Regions from separate parts of the Desulfothermus sp. genome, predicted to be linked through region 2. Evidence: predicted binding sites of a transcription regulator. Region 2 holds the regulator's gene; the other holds the start of a gene.
What was found. The regulator sigma-54, encoded in region 2, starts transcription at its own class of promoters, with help from an activator protein. The targets are predictions, from matches to a motif close to CTGGCACGGNNNNTGCTT.

Region 1: a site for sigma-54 is predicted at 4,466-4,483, ahead of flgF (flagellar basal-body rod protein FlgF). Genes of this name have one in related genera too.

Annotation. Positions count from the first base shown of each region.
Region 1 covers NZ_JBMYBT010000092.1:627-7,290, forward strand. Annotated here, with positions in the region: partial or broken gene ACY2V1_RS07205 (peptidoglycan DD-metalloendopeptidase family protein) at 1-110, opposite strand, end outside; gene ACY2V1_RS07210 (flagellar basal body P-ring protein FlgI) at 111-1,232, opposite strand; gene ACY2V1_RS07215 (flagellar basal body L-ring protein FlgH) at 1,220-1,894, opposite strand; gene flgA (flagellar basal body P-ring formation chaperone FlgA) at 1,914-2,858, opposite strand; gene flgG (flagellar basal-body rod protein FlgG) at 2,865-3,647, opposite strand; gene flgF (flagellar basal-body rod protein FlgF) at 3,671-4,438, opposite strand; tRNA gene ACY2V1_RS07235 (tRNA-Gly) at 4,655-4,730, shown strand; gene rimP (ribosome maturation factor RimP) at 4,819-5,289, shown strand; gene nusA (transcription termination factor NusA) at 5,364-6,593, shown strand.
Region 2 covers NZ_JBMYBT010000120.1:316-13,355, forward strand. Annotated here, with positions in the region: partial or broken gene ACY2V1_RS08675 (ATP-binding protein) at 1-1,137, shown strand, start outside; gene ACY2V1_RS08680 (phosphoglycerate kinase) at 1,252-2,439, shown strand; gene tpiA (triose-phosphate isomerase) at 2,457-3,212, shown strand; gene secG (preprotein translocase subunit SecG) at 3,234-3,560, shown strand; tRNA gene ACY2V1_RS08695 (tRNA-Leu) at 3,618-3,701, shown strand; gene ACY2V1_RS08700 (hypothetical protein) at 4,151-4,408, shown strand; gene ACY2V1_RS08705 (PTS sugar transporter subunit IIB) at 4,412-4,900, opposite strand; gene ACY2V1_RS08710 (PTS sugar transporter subunit IIA) at 4,890-5,306, opposite strand; gene rapZ (RNase adapter RapZ) at 5,341-6,222, opposite strand; gene ACY2V1_RS08720 (PTS sugar transporter subunit IIA) at 6,226-6,675, opposite strand; gene hpf (ribosome hibernation-promoting factor, HPF/YfiA family) at 6,693-7,235, opposite strand; gene rpoN (RNA polymerase factor sigma-54) at 7,255-8,679, opposite strand; gene lptB (LPS export ABC transporter ATP-binding protein) at 9,198-9,923, opposite strand; gene ACY2V1_RS08740 (LptA/OstA family protein) at 9,929-10,474, opposite strand; gene lptC (LPS export ABC transporter periplasmic protein LptC) at 10,471-11,019, opposite strand; gene ACY2V1_RS08750 (KdsC family phosphatase) at 10,989-11,513, opposite strand; gene kdsA (3-deoxy-8-phosphooctulonate synthase) at 11,510-12,319, opposite strand; gene pyrG (CTP synthase) at 12,559-13,040, opposite strand, start outside.

The DNA of each region.
Region 1 (6,664 bases), on a different contig from region 2:
TCTTTATCATTCCCCACGTTGGAGGTTTTAATAGAGCTTAATTTTTGAGCTACTTTATTTAGATCCAGATTATTTTCTAATATCTTAGGGTCAATAGTTGTTTTTATCATTTAATATACCTCCAGCTCTGCATGTAAAGCTCCAGCGGCTTTAAGTGTCCTTAAGATGGAAATCATATCCCTTGGGGATGCACCAATTGCATTTAGTCCATCAACAAGTTCTTTTAAACTGGCACCTTTTATTATGTTCAATTTTTTTATTTCCTCTTTTGCCTTGACCTGGGTCCTGGGAACTCCTGTGGTGATTCCCAGGCTAAATGGTGCTGGTTGAGATACTAGCGGTGTTTCCTTTACCACAATTTGAAGATTTCCTTGAGCAATTGCAACTGGGGATATCTTTACATCCCAGCCCATTACAATGGTGCCAGTTTTCTCATCCACAACCACCTTTGCCCTGGAATCTGGCGTTACATACATATTTTCCAGACTTGCCATTAATGGAACTAAATTGTGTTTAAATTGTGGGGGAACCTTGAGTTCTATGGTGGATATATCCTTTGCAAAGGCAAAATTCCCACCTAATTTTTCATTAATTTGCTTTACTATCTTTTCAGTGGTAGAAAAGTCTCTAATATCTAAAGAAATAGTAATCTTGTCCTGTGAATTAAATTCAAAAGGTGTTTTTCTCTCTATTGTTGCCCCTCCAGGTATCTTTGCAACTGTTGGGATGTTTTTTACAGCAGAGGTTGCCTGACCCCCTACTGAATATCCCCCAAGTAAGATTGGTCCTTGGGCAAGGGCATATACCTTTCCATCTATTCCCCTGAGTGGGGTTAAGATAAGCACGCCGCCCAAGAGGCTTTTTGCATCTCCAATTGAAGATACAGTTACATCTATTTTGTCTCCTGGCTTTGCAGACACTGGCATCTTGGCGGAGACCACAACTGCTGCCACGTTTTTGGGCTGGATATTTTGGGGATCTACCTTTATCCCCATGTTTTCTAGCATGTTGGCTATTGAACGTATTGTGAATTCTGATCCCCTTTGATCTCCAGTGCCAGAGAGTCCCACAACAAGTCCATAACCAATTAGTTGGTTGGTTCTAACACCACTGAATTTTGCAATATCCTTTAGCCTTACGCTTTCACTAAATAATTGTTGCTGGAGTAAAGCAACTATGAAAAATATCAGTAATATTAAATTGATTTTTTTGTTAAACCTTAAAATGGCCATATCTTATCCACCAATTTTCCCATCCATCCCTGTTTTTGTTTATCTGATAACACCCCTTCCCCATACACATAGATCTTTGCATCTGCTAATTGATTAGAGGTAATTGAGTTATCTGGGCCTATATCTCTTGCCCTGATCAATCCATGGACTTGAATTATCTGTTTTTCTCCATTTACCATGATTTCTCTGACCCCTTGAAGTTCCATAAGGCCATTTGGAAAGACCCTGATAATTCGGGCTGCAACTGTCGCAGTGACAGTGGTCTTTCTTGTTATTTCTCCTGATGTATCCAGCTTGTTATTGTTTACAGCTTTTAAAAGGGGCACATTACCTACAGAGTTTGGGAGTCCCATAAATTTTGACTGTCCAAGAAAGCTGCTAAATCCAGCATCTATATGATATTTTTTTTCTGACTTAGTATCTGATTCACTGGAAGCACTGCTTTGCTCCAGGATTTTTACGAGTACAATGTCTCCTACTCTTTTTGCCCTGTTGTCTTCAAAAAGAAGCGTGGCCTCTGATGGTTGAAAAAGAGAGCCTGGATTATCTATTTTTGAGATTGGTTCTGGTTGAGGAGGTATAAGTGGTGCTACATAAGAAGGAGATTTTGCTGAACATGCAGCTAAAATTGCCAGTATCAATATTACTAAAATATTCTTCATTACAAAACTCCCCTCTTAATTATTCAACTTTTACAGTTTCTCTACCTACCACCTTTGCATAGACCACTCTATGGCTCTGGATGTTTAATACCTTTATAAAATCCCCTATATTGCCATCTTCTAAGCATCTACCAATGGTCCTTAAAATAATGCTATTCCCTTCATAAACTAATTTTACCTTTTGTCCTCTTGATACAACAGGAATGGGTTCTAATCTTTCCATAGTAATTGGTTGCATGGCCCCTATTGGCACCTTGATCCTATATGGTCCAGTTTTACCATCCCAGATATTTTTTGGAAGATATGCGAGATTTTTTTTAACAAATGTTATTTTATCAGGTGTCAGCGGCTCTCCAATGTTTAAAGGTCTCTTTGCACAGGGCACAGGTTTAAATACATCTAGGAAAAATCTACCACTTCTCTTTTTTGTGACCTTTTTGTTTTTTAATATTATAAAATGTACTGTATTTGAACCTGGTTTTATAGTATTTCCATATATCTGGATATAAATTTTTTCTCCTTTTTCAAGTATTATATATTCTGGCAATACAACGTCCCTTAACCTTATCTCTCCACCAATTTGAGATGTGTTTTTAATAAAATTCATAAGTAGAGAAAATAGTTTTTCTTTATTTAGAATATATTTCCCTTTAATTATCTGAATTTTATCTGGTATATCACAACTATTTATCAATTTATCAGGAAGATTATCTGATAATATTGTTTTTAAAGTATCTCTTTTTAGAGTAAATTTTTGAGGATAGTCCGATATTTCCAATATAGGCATCTCTTTAATATTTGACGCTATTTTATTTGAACTTTCTGCAACTATATCTTTAAATCTTACAAAGTTATCAGATACAAAAACCACGTCTTTGATTTTTATACAAAAGCAAGGTCCTTGAGAAGATATTAATAGAATCAAAATGAATAAACTGAAAATATAAAAACTTACTTTCCTCATATTCATCTACCTTATTATGTTATTTGCAGTTCGTAATATTTGATCTGAGGCAGTAACTGTTTTTGAATTACTTTCAAAAGCCCTTTGGGCCATAATCATATTAACCATCTCTTCTACGAGTTCAACATTGGACATCTCTAAAAATCCCTGAACAATCCTTCCAGCATTATCTGTTCCTGGAGTAACCTGTTGTGCTGCCCCTGATGCAGGAGTTTCTAAATAGAGATTCCCACCAATTGCATTTAGACCTGCAGGATTTATAAAGGTGTAAATTGGTATATCAGCTCCAGCTAATTCGTTGCCTTCTTTATCTAAGGCTGAGATATGACCATCATTGGTAACTACTATATTTTGGGTCTCTGCTGGCACAGTGAATGTTGGTTGCAGGGGATATCCCCTGGCAGTAACTATCTGTCCATTTTGATCAATCTTAAAATTGCCTGCCCTGGTGTATGCCAATTGTCCATTTACATCCACCTGAAAAAAACCATCTCCTTCTATTGCTAGATCAAGCGGATTGCCTGTGTTTTGCAGGTTTCCTTCTTTAAAAAATTTGTGCACAGTAGAAGGCCTCACTCCAAGCCCAATTTGAATTCCAGTTGGTATGGTTTGACCTGCCTGATTTTGATGTCCAGCTATTTTTAAGGTCTGATACATGAGGTCTTCAAATTCTGCCCTGCTTTTTTTAAAACTAACTGTATTTACATTGGCCAGGTTATGGGCAATGGTATCTATGTTGAGTTGTTGCGCAACCATACCTGATGCAGCAGTCCAAAGAGACCTGATCATAATAATTACCCCCCGTTCCAAGGTTAAGTTGGATTACCAACCTTATTTATTACGTTTCTGTCTTGGTCATTGGTATTGGTCATTACCTTTTGCATGGCTTCAAAGTTTCTCAAGGTATCAATCATTTTTACCATTTCTTTTACCACCTGTACATTGGAACCTTCTAAATAACCTTGATATATTGTTGGATTATTTACTGGTTTTTCATTGTTAGGATCACTTTTGTATAGATTTTGCCCAAATTTTTTTACAATGTCCTTGTTTTGAAAATCCACTATGTCAATAATACCAACTTGTGTATTTCCAGAATAAACTACACCGTCCTCAGTTATTGTGATCTTTCCCCTTCCAGCAATCTGGATAGGTCCACCTTTTCCTAACAGCTTGTAACCATCAGGAGATACAATGAAGCCATCTTTATCCAGGGTAAAATTTCCAGCCCTGGTGTACATTATCCCAGATGGGGTTTGTAATTTAAAAAAACCATGCCCTCCAATTGCAAGATCTAGAGGATTTTGCGTGCGTCTTAAATCTCCTTGAGAAAAATCTATTTGCTTTTCACCTATTCTAGGTTGGGTATTTAGATCCTTCTCAGGCCACCTTACACCTCCAGTTATCCCGAGATTTGGGTCGTTGAAGTCATGGGCATAGTGGATTAATACATCCTCAAAACTGAGCCTATCCTTTTTATATCCAATGGTTGAAGCATTAGCCAAATTATTGGCTATTATGTCTAATCTATATTTTTGTGTAAGTGCCCCGAAAACTGAGTTGTATACACTGTCCTGCATGGGAAAAAACCTCCTTTTCTAAAGGACAAGCAAAATCCAGGCCAGCTAATTTTTACCTAAGTTTGTCAAATGGTTAGCCAAAGTTAGGTAAGGGATAGGTACAAAGATTTTTTTGAGTTTTCTTCAATTTTTTGACAGTATATTTATTTTCAGATACTTTTGTTTAACCCTTGACTAATTTGAGAGTTTTGAATATATAAAAAAGAGTTTATTTGAGCGGGTGTAACTCAGTTGGTAGAGTACAAGCTTCCCAAGCTTGGAGTCGCGGGTTCAAATCCCGTCACCCGCTCCACTCCTGAAAAAACTTTTAGTTGGAAAATTTTGGAGTGGGCCTATTTGGGTCCACTTTTTTTTTGAATAATTAAGCTTTGGAAATGGAAATGGAATTTGAAGATATAAAAGAAAAAATCACAAAAATTGTGACTGATGCAGTTTTGACCCTGGGATATGATTTGTGGGGCATGGAATTTTTAGGTTCTATCAGAGGCGGTGGAATATTAAGGGTATATATTGATTCGCCCTCTGGGATATCCATTTCTGATTGTTCTCAGGTGTCAAAACATCTTGATGTAATTTTAGATTTAGAGGATCCAATCCCTGGTTCTTATACCCTGGAAGTATCTTCTCCTGGTCTGGACAGGAGATTCTTTGAGATACAACAGCTTAAGGATTATATTGGTAAGATGGTATCAGTTAAATCTAAGGTTCCAATTGAATCCAGAAAAAAGTGGAAAGGAATACTTAAAGGTGCTGACCTAACTAATAAGGTAGTAGTAATAGAGATAGAGGGAGAGGAATTTTCAATTCCATGGGAAGATATTGAAAAGATTAAATTGGTCTATTTTGAATAGAAATTTTAAATATTGCAAGAGATGGGGGAGAGTCTTTAATTTTTTGCTTAGTTTTCACAAGTGGAGGTTATTTCATGGGATTAGAGTTAAAAAGGTCCATTGAAACTATTAGTAAAGAAAGAAGAATAGATAAAGATGTATTAATAGATACATTGGAAGAGGCTGTAAAGGTAGCTGTTAATAAAAAATACCACAATAGGTTAGATATAGAAGTGAATTATAATGAAGATACAGGGGATATGGAGGTCTATCAATTCAAGAGGGTGGTGGAGGAAGTAGAAGATCCAGATAGGGAAATTTCTTTTGAGGAAGCCAAGAAGATAGACCCAAATGTTCAATTAGATGATGAGGTGGGATTTAAGCTAGAAGTAGAAGACCTTGGCAGGATAGCAGCCCAGTCAGCCAAACAGGTTATAATCCAGCGCATGAGGGATGCTGAACAGGAAATTATATATGAAGAATATAAAGATAGGATTGGTGAAATAGTAAGTGGAACAGTACAGAGAAAAGAGAGGGCTGGACTTATTATAAATTTGGGTAGGACTGAAGCCCTTTTGCCCAGGGATGAACAGATCCCTACAGAACACTATAAAAGGGGTGATAGGGTGGATGGCTACATAATTGATGTAAAAAAAGAAGGCAGAGGGCCGCAGATAATATTATCCCGTTCTCATCCAGCTTATATGGAACTCCTTTTTAAAAGGGAAGTGCCAGAGGTCAGTGATGGAACAATTATGATTATGGGAATAGCCAGGGACCCGGGGGTTCGTGCAAAGGTTGCACTTTATTCAAAGGATAGAGATGTAGATCCAATAGGGGCGTGTGTTGGTGTTCGTGGTTCTCGAATAAATAAAATTATACAGGAATTTAAAGGGGAAAAAATAGACCTTGTTGTGTGGAGTCCAAATATAACTACATATGCTGTCAATGCGCTGGCACCAGCCAGGATTTCCAGTATTACAGTTGATGAAGATGAAAAGAGTTTAGAAGTTGTAGTCCCTGATAATCAGTATTATCTGGCAGTAGGAAAAAGGGGACAAAATGTAAAATTGGCCAGCAAACTGCTTGGCTGGAGTATAGACATTATAACAGAAAGTCGTTATGGAGAGATCTATCAAAATAGACAGAAACTGGAACAACTGGCTGGAGTTGTGGGAATTAGTGTTGATGCATTTTATGAAGCTGGTTTGAGTTCATTAGAAGAAGTGGCGCAGGCAACAGATGATGAGCTCCTGGAAATTGAAGGTATAGATGAGGAAAAATTAAAAGAACTGAGATCAGCGTTGAATCTTTTGATGTCTTAAGTCAGATCTGTCAAAACTTTTGACAAATTTAAGTTAAGGATTTTATGAAACATATACCAGAGAGAACCTGT
Region 2 (13,040 bases):
TATAAAAAGTATAAAACCAAGGTAGTGATATTAATAGATGAATATGACAAGCCCATATTGGATAATATAACCAACACAAAGATGGCGTTAAAGGCCAGGAGTATATTGAAGAATTTTTATGGTGTAATAAAGGATAGTGATAAGTACATAAGGTTTGTGTTTATAACAGGTGTGAGCAAGTTTTCCAAATTGAACCTGTTTAGCGGTTTAAACAATTTAGAGGATATAACAATAGATAAAGAGTATGGAGAGATATGTGGTTATACGCACCATGATTTAGAAACAGTGTTTAAGGAGCATTTAAAGGGGGTGGATCTCGGGAAGGTAAAGATGTGGTATAATGGCTATAATTATTTTGGAGAAAAGCTATATAATCCCTTTGACATACTTTTATTTATATCTAAGGGCTATGAATTCAGGAATTACTGGTGGAGTACAGGAAATCCTTCATTTTTAATAGATAAGCTAAGGGAAGAGAACTATTATATTCCAGATTTAGACAATGCCACCATATCAGAAGAGGGGTTAGATGCCTTTGATGTGGAGTACATAGATGTATTGGCGCTATTATGGCAAACTGGGTATCTTACATTTAAGGATAGGCTAGTGGATGATGTAGGGGCAGTGACCTATCAACTTTGTATACCCAATATAGAGATCCAGTTGTCTTTAAATCACCTATTCATAGATTATCTGACCAATCAAAGACATGTAAAATACCAGTATAGAAGTTCCATAAAAGAAAAACTTCAAAAAAGGGACTTTGATGGATTTGTAGAGGTATTAAAATCAATATTTTCATCGATCCCATATGAAAATTATGTAAATAATGTAATATCACGCTATGAAGGTTATTATAGTAGTGTGATATATGTTTATTTAAAGGCACTGGGTTATGAGACAGTAGCAGAGGATACCACAAACAAAGGTCGCATAGACTTAACCATAAAGACAGATTCAATGGTGGTTATTATTGAGTTTAAGGTAGATAGTAAAGAAGAGCCAATAAAGCAGATAATAGAGAAGAGATATTATGAAAAATACGAATCAGAAGGCAAGGAAATTTATTTAATAGGTATCAAGTTTGACAGTAAAGAGAAAAATATATCAGAGTTTAAGTGGATAAGACATAAATGAGATGTGCAAATTGTAGGCAAAAAATTAGCATGTTAGTTTGCTCTATAGAGATTTAAAGGCTTTTTTGAGCCTCGTTGATTATTATAACTTCTTAACTCAAATTGGAGGTATATCATGGCTATTAGATTTATAGATAAAATAGATATAAAAGGGAAAAGGGTCTTGGGTAGATTTGATTTTAATGTGCCCCTAAAAGACGGAGAAATTCAGGACGATTCCAGAATTTTGGCAGCACTAGATACTATAAAATATATTTTAGATAATGGTGGAAGGCTTATTGCCTGTTCACACCTTGGGAAACCAAAGGGGAAAAGGGTTGATGAGTTGTCTTTAAAGCCAGTTGCCCGCCGCCTAAAAGAACTTTTAGACAAAGATGTCAAAATGGCTGATGATTGTATAGGGGATCAAGTGCTCTCTATGTCAAACGAATTAAAGGACGGTGAAATCCTTTTGCTTGAAAACTTAAGATTTTATAAAGGAGAGACAGAGAATGATCCTGAGTTTAGTAAGGAATTAGCCAAGCTGGCAGATGTATATGTAAATGACGCCTTTGGGGTGGTTCACAGAAAACATGCCTCAGTAGTAGGTATTTGCGACTATGTGGACGTGGTGTGTGGCGGCTTTTTAATTAAAAAAGAAGTTGAGTATTTGAATAATTATCTTGCAAAGCCAGAACATCCCTTTGTACTTATTGCTGGAGGAGTTAAGGTATCAACTAAATTAGGGCTTTTAAATAACTTAATAGATAAAGTTAATACGATTTTAATAGGTGGGGCAATGGCAAATACCTTCAGAAATGCCCAGGGCTATCCAATTGGCAATTCCATTTATGAAAAGGATCTGTTAGATGAGGCCCTGAAAATAATAAATAAGGCAAAGGAAAAAGGAGTGGCCTTCTATCTTCCTGTTGACTATGTCATGGGTAAGGATATAAATGATCAAGTTCCATTAGGAGTATTTCCCTATCAAAATGTGGATCCCGAGGGAAAGATCTTTGACACTGGACCAGCAACCCATACCCTATATTCAGAGGTATTAAAGGAGGCTAAGACAGTGGTGTGGAATGGTCCAATGGGCGCATTTGAAAACCCCACATTTTCTCAAGGCTCATTTGGCATAGCCCAGAGCGTTGCTGCTGTATCAGGGACTACTATTGTTGGTGGCGGTGATACAGATAATCTCATTCATAAGTGTAAACTTCAAGATAAAATAACTTTTATATCAACAGGTGGAGGATCTTTTTTGGAATTTTTAGAAGGTAAACAACTACCAGGTCTAAAGGCCCTTGGATTATACGATTAAAATAAGGAGAAATCTCTATGAAAAAATTAATGGCTGCTAATTGGAAGATGTATAAGACCCAGGATGAAGCAAAAAACACAATAAAGGATCTTATTAATATTTTGGGTACAGAGTTGACTGTTGATAGGGATGTTTTGATATGTCCTCCATATACATCGTTAAAGGTTGTTGCAGAGGAGATAAAAGATATAAATTACATGTATTTAGGAGGACAAAATTTTTATCCAGCAAAAGAGGGTGCATATACTGGTGAGATATCCCCTCACATGTTATTGGATGCTGGGTGTTCATATGCACTTGTGGGTCATTCAGAAAGAAGGCATATCTTTTGTGAAAAAGATGAGCTTTTAAAAGAAAAGGTAAAATACGGCCTTGAGGTTGGGTTAAATATAATATTTTGTATTGGGGAAAAAATAGAACAGAGAAGGGCAGGACAGGTGGATCAGGTGTTAAAATCCCAGCTAAGTGTATTAAAAGATGTAAATAATATGTCAGGTATAGAAGATCGCCTTGTAATTGCCTATGAGCCTGTGTGGGCCATTGGTACTGGTGAGGTTGCAGGAGAAAAGGAAATCTTTGAGGCACACAAAATTGTCAGGAATGAACTAAAAAATATATATGGAGAAGTTGGTAATTCCATTAGGATTTTGTACGGTGGTAGTGTGAAGCCAGATAATGCATCTGATATAATTGGTATTGACAATGTAGATGGAGTCCTGGTAGGAGGAGCAAGTTTAAGGGCTGATAGTTTTAGCAAAATAGTTACTGCTTAAAAGTCTATAGGGAGGATAAATTTGGAAACTCTACTACTTACAATTCATTTTATTGCATGTATTTTTTTGATTATTTTGATTTTACTTCAAAGCGGCCATGAGGGAATGGGGGTAATATTTGGAGGCCCCAGTTCTTCGTCCTTTTTTGGGAGCACAGGTGCCGGTGGATTTTTGGTGAAAATGACTGTGATCTTTGCAATAGTGTTTTTTTGTACATCTATGGGGTTTACAATTTATGACTCGTCTAAAAAGGTAAAGACTCAGCATTCTGTGGTCTTAGAAAAGCCAGTGAAGGTAAATAAGGCTCCTGGAGTTCCTGCAAAAAATAAAGATAATACAAAAAAATAAAAAGAAAATTCTAGACAACTGAAAAAAAATTTTATAAATAACATTCTGTTTTTCGATGCCGAGGTGGTGGAACTGGTAGACACGCTATCTTGAGGGGGTAGTGGGCATCCGCCCGTGAGGGTTCGAATCCCTCCCTCGGCATAAAGGGCTGGCACTAAAGGTGTCAGTCCTTTTTTTATTGAAAAAATACCAAGATAATAATCGCAAGTGCCACATAACTCACTATAAATGTCAAATAACTCATTTTTATCCTTAAGGACAAAATCCCACCTATAAAAGATATGGCCCAAATAGCTGGCCAGTTTACTTCTGTGCTGTTAGATAAAGGTATATACCTGTATATTATGGTTAGGGCCTTCATTACAATAATGCAAGAAATAAAAAAAACAGTTATATTTATTAATAGAAGTTGCATAAGAGACTTAATAAGCCTGGGGCCGAGATGGTAGGAAGGGAGTGTAGTAATTTTTTCAGTTATTTTATCGTAGCCTTTGTTTTGTGTTACCCTGTGAAACCTCTCTAACCATTTCCCAATATGTGCAAAGGGGATGGTGGTTAGGAGTAAAAGATAAAATAAATTTGGGTTAGTTATGGGAATGTTACTACTAATGGCAAGTGTCATAAACAGCGGGAACTGCCTTTGGGGAGGGATATATGTCCCTGCAGGAAAAGAGTCCAGCCATAGAAGTTCAAAAAACATTCCTGTGCCTAAGCAAATTTCTATATCCTGGACAAAAAAGGCAAATATGAGCGATATTGTTATAGGTCTGTCAACTAGGCCTATGGGCACAAGAAATCTGGTTAATGAAAAAAGGCCAAAAAAAAACTATACAAAAATAGATTTATAAAATTTATTTCCATAACTCATCCACCGATATTGAAATTGGATTGTTTGGCACACATCTAAAATCCAGTGATATGCCTTTTTTATTTAAGTATTTCAAACAGGTAATGTCCTCCTGACTTAAAAAAATGTGGTCACACACCTGTTTTTTACCAGGTGCATAGTGGAGATTTCCCAGATTCAGGATATTGAATTTAAGTCCAATATCAAATGCCTTTTTTGCATCTTGACAACTGGCAAAAAGGATAAATATTTGCCTATTTTTTCTTTCAAGGATTTTTTTTATTGTTTTTAAAATATCCTGTACACCACAAAAGAACACTTTTAAACTGGCTGGAATGGCAAGTTTTATAATTTCTTGTCTAATAGCATCGTTGTTTAATTCGTCATTTGCTACAACCACATACTTTGATTTAAAATAGGGTATCCAGCTCTCAATTATCTGTCCATGTACAAGTCTATTATCTATTCTGACCCAGATGTTACTACCTTCCATTTGTAGAGACCTTCCTTTGAAGGACTTCTCCTGCTACCCTTATACCTTGTTTACCAGCAAGTTTGGCCTCGGATGCAAGTTCTTTTAATAGAAGATTTCTTGAGGAAAATATTTTAAGGACCATAGGTAAATTTACCCCGGTAATTACTTCAAGGTTGTTTGTTTTTAAAAGGGAAAAGCTTAAATTACTTGGGGTGCCACCAAACATGTCTGTTAAAATTATGACCCCATCTCCTACATCCAATTCCTTTACGCTAATCTGGATATCTCCAAGAATTTCTTCCATTGGTTTAGCTGTATCAATGGTAAGGGCCTTAGTTAGCTCTTGTTTGCCCATTATTAATTCTGCTACTTCAAGTAGTTTTTCTCCCAAATCAAGATGAGTAACTATGAGTACTCCTACCATCTTATACCTCGGCATATTGAATTAGAAAATTGGTTTATCCCAGGGCAAGATGCCTGTGTTCCAACTGGACATTGTAATTTTTTCTCCTTAATCTTTGAGACATTATCTCTGAAATAGCAACTGACCTGTGAAATCCGCCTGTGCACCCAAAGGCAATTGTGAGACGGTATCGTCCTTCATCAGAATATAGGGGTAGCACAAATTCTAAAAAATCTTCCAGTTTGTTCAAAAAGGTCTTTGATTGTTTAAACTTTAAAATATATTTTTGGATTTTTTCTTCCATGCCAGAAAGTGGCCTTAAGTCATTTTCAAAATATGGATTTGGCAGGAATCTGAGATCAAAAACAATGTCAGCCTCTTTTGGTATTCCATATTTGTATCCAAAGGAAATTATATTTATTCTGAAACCAGCCTTACTCTCTATTATAAAATCAAAACTGGACTGTATCTTTCGACGTAAGTCATGGATTGAAAAATTTGATGTGTCAATAACTAATTTGGCTTCCTCTTTAAGGGTGTTAAGTAGTTTTTTTTCTTCTTCTATTGCCTGTGTAAGGCCAATTCTTTTTGATTCCAAGGGATGGGGTCTTCTTGTTGTTGCATACCTTTTTATTAAGATCTCCTTATCTGCCTCTAAAAAGATTATTTGCGGTTCAATGTTATAAGACATAAGCCTTTTTTTTATCTTGTTCCATTCAGAAAGATATTCTTTTTGTCTGACATCTACTCCAAGCGCAAGACCTCTATATTCCGTTGGATTTTCTCCACTAAATAGTTCTGTTAATCTGATAGTCATAGGTAGAGGCAGGCCATCTACTGTAAAGAAACCCATATCCTCAAACACCTTTAGGGCGGTACTCTTCCCAGCTCCAGAAAGACCACTTATAATGATCAAAGGGAGTTTAATTTCATTCATCTTTTAACCTGCTTGTAAAAGTTTCCAGATTCCTTCAACTCCTTCCGCCTCCATAAAGGCTCGTCTAAAACCTGGCTCTTTAAGAATCCGTGATATGTGTGCCAGGATTCTCAAGTGAAGTCCAGCTACATTTTCCGGGGCAAGCACCAAAAAGAATATGTGGCACGGTTTTTTGTCCAATGCATCAAAGTCCACTCCAAGAAAGCTCCTTCCAATAACCACAATGATTTTGTTCAGTTCCCGCAATTTACCGTGGGGGATGGCAACACCATCCCCAATACCTGTAGATCCTAGCTGTTCTCTTTCAAGGAGCACCTTATATGCATTTTTTATATTAAGCTTAGGGAATTTACCCTCGAGTGGTTTAACTAATTCTTTTAATACTTCTTGTTTAGTAGTAGCTTTCAATTCTGGGAGGATAAGATCTTTACTTAAATATTCCGTTAATTCCATTTTAGCTCCCTTTGAGTCTAAATCTGTGGATCTATTAGTCCAAAATCGCCATTTTTCTTTTTGTACAACACATTTACCCTCTTGGTATCACTATTTATAAAGACCACAAAGTTGTTGTCCCTTCTCTGTAACTCTATAGCTGCATCTTCTATTGAAATTGGTTTTGGAATATAATTATCTGACATTACAATATTAGGATGACCTTCTGATACAGATTCTCCAATAGATTCTTGTTTAAAAGTTTGTGATTTATTTAATTTACCTTTTCTTCTATCTTTTTCTTTATCTTTCATTTTTCTAAGTTGGGCGTCCATTTTATCTAGCACTTTATCAATTGATGCATACATATCTTGTGATTCTTCCTGAGCAGATATATGAATGTCATCTGCATTAAATACAACGTCTATTTTTTGTCTATATTTATCAACTTCCATATTTACTTGAAGGTAAGCACTATCAATTCTTTTTATATATTTCTCAAGTTTGCTAAAACGGTTTTCAGCGTATTTTTTTAAATGTTCTGAAGGTTCAAAATTTTTAAAATTAAATTTTATTTCCATATTTCCTCCTTGTATAATTTTAAAAAAATGTTTTTCTCTTGCTTGATGCTGGGATTCCCATTGATTCCCTATATTTTGCTACAGTACGTCTGGCAATATTAATTTCGAACTTTTCTTTCAAAATCTCTGCAATTTTTTGGTCGCTTAGTGGTTTTTTTGGATCTTCTTCTGAAATTAATTTTTTTATATAATACTTTACACTTTGTGCGGATACTTCATTACCGTTACCTGCGTTAATTCCGCTATTGAAAAAGAATTTTAGTTCAAATATACCATGGGGCGTGGAAATGTATTTATTAGTAGTTAATCTACTTACTGTAGACTCATGGACTCCAATATCTTCTGCAATATCTCTAAGAACAAGAGGTTTAAGGTGTGTGATTCCATGTTCAAAAAAGTCTCTTTGAAATTTTATAATGCTTTCAATAACTTTGTATAAGGTTCTTTGTCTTTGATGTATACTTTTTATAAGCCAAAGTGCATCTTTAAATTTTGATTCAAGGTATTCTTTATCTTTACTGTTATTTTTTTTGAGTAATTCCAAATAATATTCATTTATTTTTATATTTGAAAAACCTTCATCATTTAGTATAATTACAAAATCGTCTTCATATTTAAACACATATGCATCTGGGCTTATATAAACGGTTTCACCTTCACTAAAATTATTTCCTGGCTTTGGGTCTAAACTCTTGATAATTTCTACATATTCCAACACCTTGTCTATGGTAATATTTAATTTTTCAGCAATTTTATTATATTTTTTTTTCTCAAGGTATGGTAGGTAGTGTTCTATTATTTTTTTTATGGTGTCATCTAATAATCCCAGGAATTTAAGTTGTTCTATGAGACATTCTTTTAAACTTCTACTTCCAACACCTACTGGATCAAATTGTTGGATCTTTTTTAAGATCTTTTCTACTTGCTCTGGACTTTTTTTCACTATATTGGATATTTCCTCTACACTGCTGTCCAAATAACCTGAGGAATTGATATGTTTAATAATTATTTCTCCAATTTTGATTTCTTCTGGATCCATGTTAGATAGGTGAAGTTGCCATAATAAATGGCTTTCCAAAGTTGGTTTTGATGCACAAAAGGCCTCTAAGTTTGATTTTTCATCTGGAAATTCAATCTCCCTTGCGATTTTTGATGAACTGGAAAAATATCCAAGATAATTTTCCCATTCAGCATTTTTGAGCAGATGTTTTTCATCAATTTTTATTAGAGTAGGAGTATCGTTTGTTGGACCTTTTTGTTCTGTATTTATTTCTTGGGGTTCTGGTGTAGTTTCTTCTAGTAAAGGATTTTCTTGCAATGCCTGTTGGACTCTTTGCACCAGCTCAAGTCTTGAGAGCTGCAACATTTTTATGGCCTGTTGCAATTGGGGCGTCATTACAAGTTGTTGACTCAGTTTAAGATTTTGTCTCAGTTCCAGACTCATTATTTGTTTGCTCCCTCCTATTGATTTTCCTCAAAAGATTTTATTTAAACAGGCTTTGCAAAATTGCTCATCAAATATTATGCCACATCTCTCGATTCAAAGCAAATCAAAATTAATTGGGTTTTTGGGTTTATCGAGTTTTTGGGTTTGTTGGGTTTAACCCGTTATTCAGTGAACAGTGAACGGAAAGAGGGGTGTAGGGGCGGATTGCATGTCCGCCCACGTAGGGGCAAATTCTATATTTGTCCAATTGTAGGGGCAATTCATGAATTGCCCACTTGATTCGTGATTCGTGAATGGGTGGATGAGGTACCAATATACCCCTACACCACTAACCAATAACCACTATACCAATAACCACTACACCACTACACCAATGACCGTGAACAGTGATTCGTGATTCGGGAACAGAACAGAAAGAGAACTAAACCACTATACCACTACATCACTACACCAATAACCAATAACCACTACACCACTATACCAATACACCAATATACCACTACACCACTCAGCCCTTAAAGTTCAAAGTGATCCCCAAGGTATATCCTCCTGGCAATTTCATTGTTAGCCACATCTTCTGGAGTTCCACTCAAGATGATTTTCCCTTCATACACCAGATAAACGAGATCGCAAATTTTCATTGTATCTCTGACATTATGGTCAGAGATAAGTATCCCAATACCTTTTTGTTTTAACTTTGCAATAATATTCTGGATATCCAAAATAGCCAATGGGTCAATACCAGCAAAGGGCTCATCAAGTAAAATAAATTTGGGTTGTCTTATTAGTGATCTGGCAATCTCAAGACGCCTCCTCTCTCCTCCTGACAAATAACACGCCTTTTGTTTTTTTAAGTGGTGGATGCCCAATTCTTTTAATAAAAAATCTTTTCTCTCTTCCTGTTCTTTTGAGGACAGTCCTGTAAACTCGAGAATAATTTTAAGATTTTCTTCCACAGTAAGTTTTTTAAAAACAGAGCTCTCCTGGGGCAAATAGCTTATTCCTTTTCTTGCACGTTTATATAATGGCCAGGTAGTGATATCTTCATTATCTAAAAAGACCTTTCCTTTAGTAGGAGAAATTATGCCTACTAATATGTAAAAAGTAGTGGTTTTGCCGGCACCATTTGGACCTAAAAGTCCTACCACCTGTCCATTTGACACAGAAATACTTATATCTCTGACTACTGTCTTTTTCCCGTAACTTTTGGACAGTTTCTTTCCCTGTAGATGTGAGTCCATAATTCTTAATCTTTATTTGTCAGTGTTTCATTGCTCTTATTTTGAGAATTCTCTTGCTTTTCAGGATAAAATATGATTTTTACTTTAGTAGCATTATTTGAAAAAATTTCGCTGGTATTTTTATTTAAATCAATAACTAATTTATCGCCCTCAATTTTATTTTTATTTTGAATGAGCTTTACATTTCCATTCAATGTAATTTTTTGACTTTTTATATCATATTCTGCAGTAGAGCAATACCCATCTTTATCTTTAAATATTATATGAACATTTCCACTAGCAATCATTTTTTTTATTATGTCTTTTTTATTTTTTTTGGAATTAATATTTTTTACTTTTTTATTTAAAAAAATTATCAACTTATCTGATTTAATCGTTAAATCTTTATTTTTGGCAATAACTTTATTTTCAAACAACACCTTATTTTCCTTTTCAAAATAAATAGCCTTCTCTGCATCTATAGTAATTGGAGATTTTACATTTTTACAAAATCCAACTTTATTTAAAAAGAATATATAGAAAAAGATCAATAAAAATATAAATTTTTTCATATGATTGTAACCTTAACATTTCTTTTTATAGTTAAAATATGTTTGTTTAAATCTATTATTCCTTCCAGACCTCTAACAATTAATTGCTTATTGCTTATTTTAATCCCATTTTTAAATGTAATTTTGTTGAGTCTTAAATTGAAATTCATAAAGCTGGCATTCAGAATGATATCTTTATACTTACCTTTTATTTTGTGTTCAAATTCTATCTTCTTGAGTTCCCGGTAATAAAAACCCCTTTGAGCACTCAAGTTAACGGTGGAATTATCATTTAAGGTTATCAATAAATTTGGGGATATAAAGCGAATCTCAGATAATTTGTCTTTTGAAAGGACCTTATCTGCCTTTAGGATCCAAACTCCCTTTTTTGTAACTCCTTTTATTGTGGCCTTTTGTAATATGGATTCAAATGGTAGATTTTTTATTAAAAAACGCTGCCTGGGGTGGGTTTGTTTTGATTTTTGAAAACAAATTAATGCACCGCCAATCACAAATGCAAGTATCAACATAAATGCTAGAACTTTTGGTTTAACCATCTTTCCCATAACTGTTCTAATTTCCCTTGCGTGCTCAAAATAAAATTTATTGCTTCTCTGAGGGCGCCTTCTCCTCCTTTTTTTTGTGAAATCCATTTTGCAATCTTTTTTATCTCTGGTTGACTATTTTTTACAGCCATAGGTAGTCCCACTAATTTCATGGCAGGGCCGTCCACCCAATCATCCCCAAGATAGGCCATTTCTTCAAGTTTAATATTTTTTTCTTTAGAAATTTTTCTTATCAGATGATCTTTCTTTAGAAAACCTTCATAATATTCAGTGATTCCGAGTTGTTTTATTCTAGCCTTTACTGCTTCTGATTTTAATCCTGTTATTATAACTATATCCAATCCAGCCATTTGTGCCAGTTTTATACCAAGGCCATCCTGCACATTAAATTTCTTGAACACTTTCCCTTCATCGTTGTAAAACAAACCTCCGTCAGTGAGCACTCCATCTACGTCACTTATAAGTATCTTTATTTTTTTTACCAATTCCTTCATGAAATTGCCTGTCTTATTTTTATTAATTTTTTTATTAAATCTTCCAGTCTGTCAAGCTCCCAGCTGTTTGGACCATCGCACAGGGCATTGTCTGGGTCAGGATGTACTTCCATAAAAATTCCGTTACACCCAGCTGCCACTGCACAGCTAGCAAGGTGGGGGACATACTCCCTTTTGCCTCCCGAGGACTTTCCCTTTCCACCAGGAAGTTGCACTGAATGGGTGGCATCGAAGATTACAGGACAACCTGTCTTTTGCATAATTGGAATAGATCTAAAATCCACAACAAGGTTGTTGTAGCCAAAAGAACTACCTCTTTCTGTTAACCAGATCTTGTTATTTCCTGTTGATTTTACTTTTTCAACAGCATTTAACATGTCCCAGGGAGCTAAAAATTGTCCTTTTTTTATATTTACTATTTTATTTGTCTTACCTGCAGCAATTAACAAATCTGTCTGCCTGCATAAAAAAGCAGGAATCTGAATTACATCAACCACTTCAGCTACCAAGCTTGCCTGGGATGGTTCATGGATATCGGTTGTTATGGGTAGCTTATATGTTTCTTTTACCTTGTTTAATATCTCAAGACCCTTATTAAGACCTGGCCCTCTAAAACTCTTTATAGATGTCCTGTTTGCCTTATCAAAAGAACTCTTAAATATTACAGAAATATTGTATTTGTCAGAAAGTCCTTTGACCTCTTTAGCCACTTTTAGAACCACATCTTTGTTTTCAATAACACATGGTCCTAATATAAAAAACAAAGATTCAAAGCTATTTTTGTATATTTTTTCTAGATCATTCATTTTTCCCCTGCTTTACTTTATTTTAGTTTGTTGGGTGTTATAAAGGTTCAAAGTTTTATGTTCAAGGTTCTAAGTTCTATGTTCTAAGTTCTCTGTTTTAGGTTCCTTGAATATTAAACTTTAAACATTGAACGTTGAACAATTTAATCCCCTAACCCATCCACCCATTAACCCTCCCACCCATACTCTCTTTTATTTTAATCACCAATCACTAATCACGAATCACGAATTACGAATCACTAACCACATCGTAATTTTTCTTTTGCTGCTTTTATAAAGTTGACAAATAAGGGGTGTGGATCCATTGGTTTGGACTTAAATTCTGGATGAAACTGACATCCCACAAACCAAGGATGATCTTTAATTTCTATTATTTCTACTAGTTCTTCATCTGGAGATAGTCCACTTAAGACCATTCCCTTTTTTTGAAAATCCTCTGCATATTTTTTGTTAAATTCATATCTGTGTCTATGTCTTTCGCTTATTAACTCTCTTTTATATGCTTCAAAACTCTTTGTACCTTTTTTGAGTTTGCATGGATATGCCCCGAGTCTCATTGTACCACCTTTTTCAGATGATACATCCCTTTTCTGCACGCATTTTTTTCTAAAGTCATACCATTCAGTCATAAGGTATATAACGGCATCTGGGGTGTTGGGGTCAAATTCAGAGGAATTTGCCTTGGGCAGATTCAATACATTTCGGGCAAATTCAATTACTG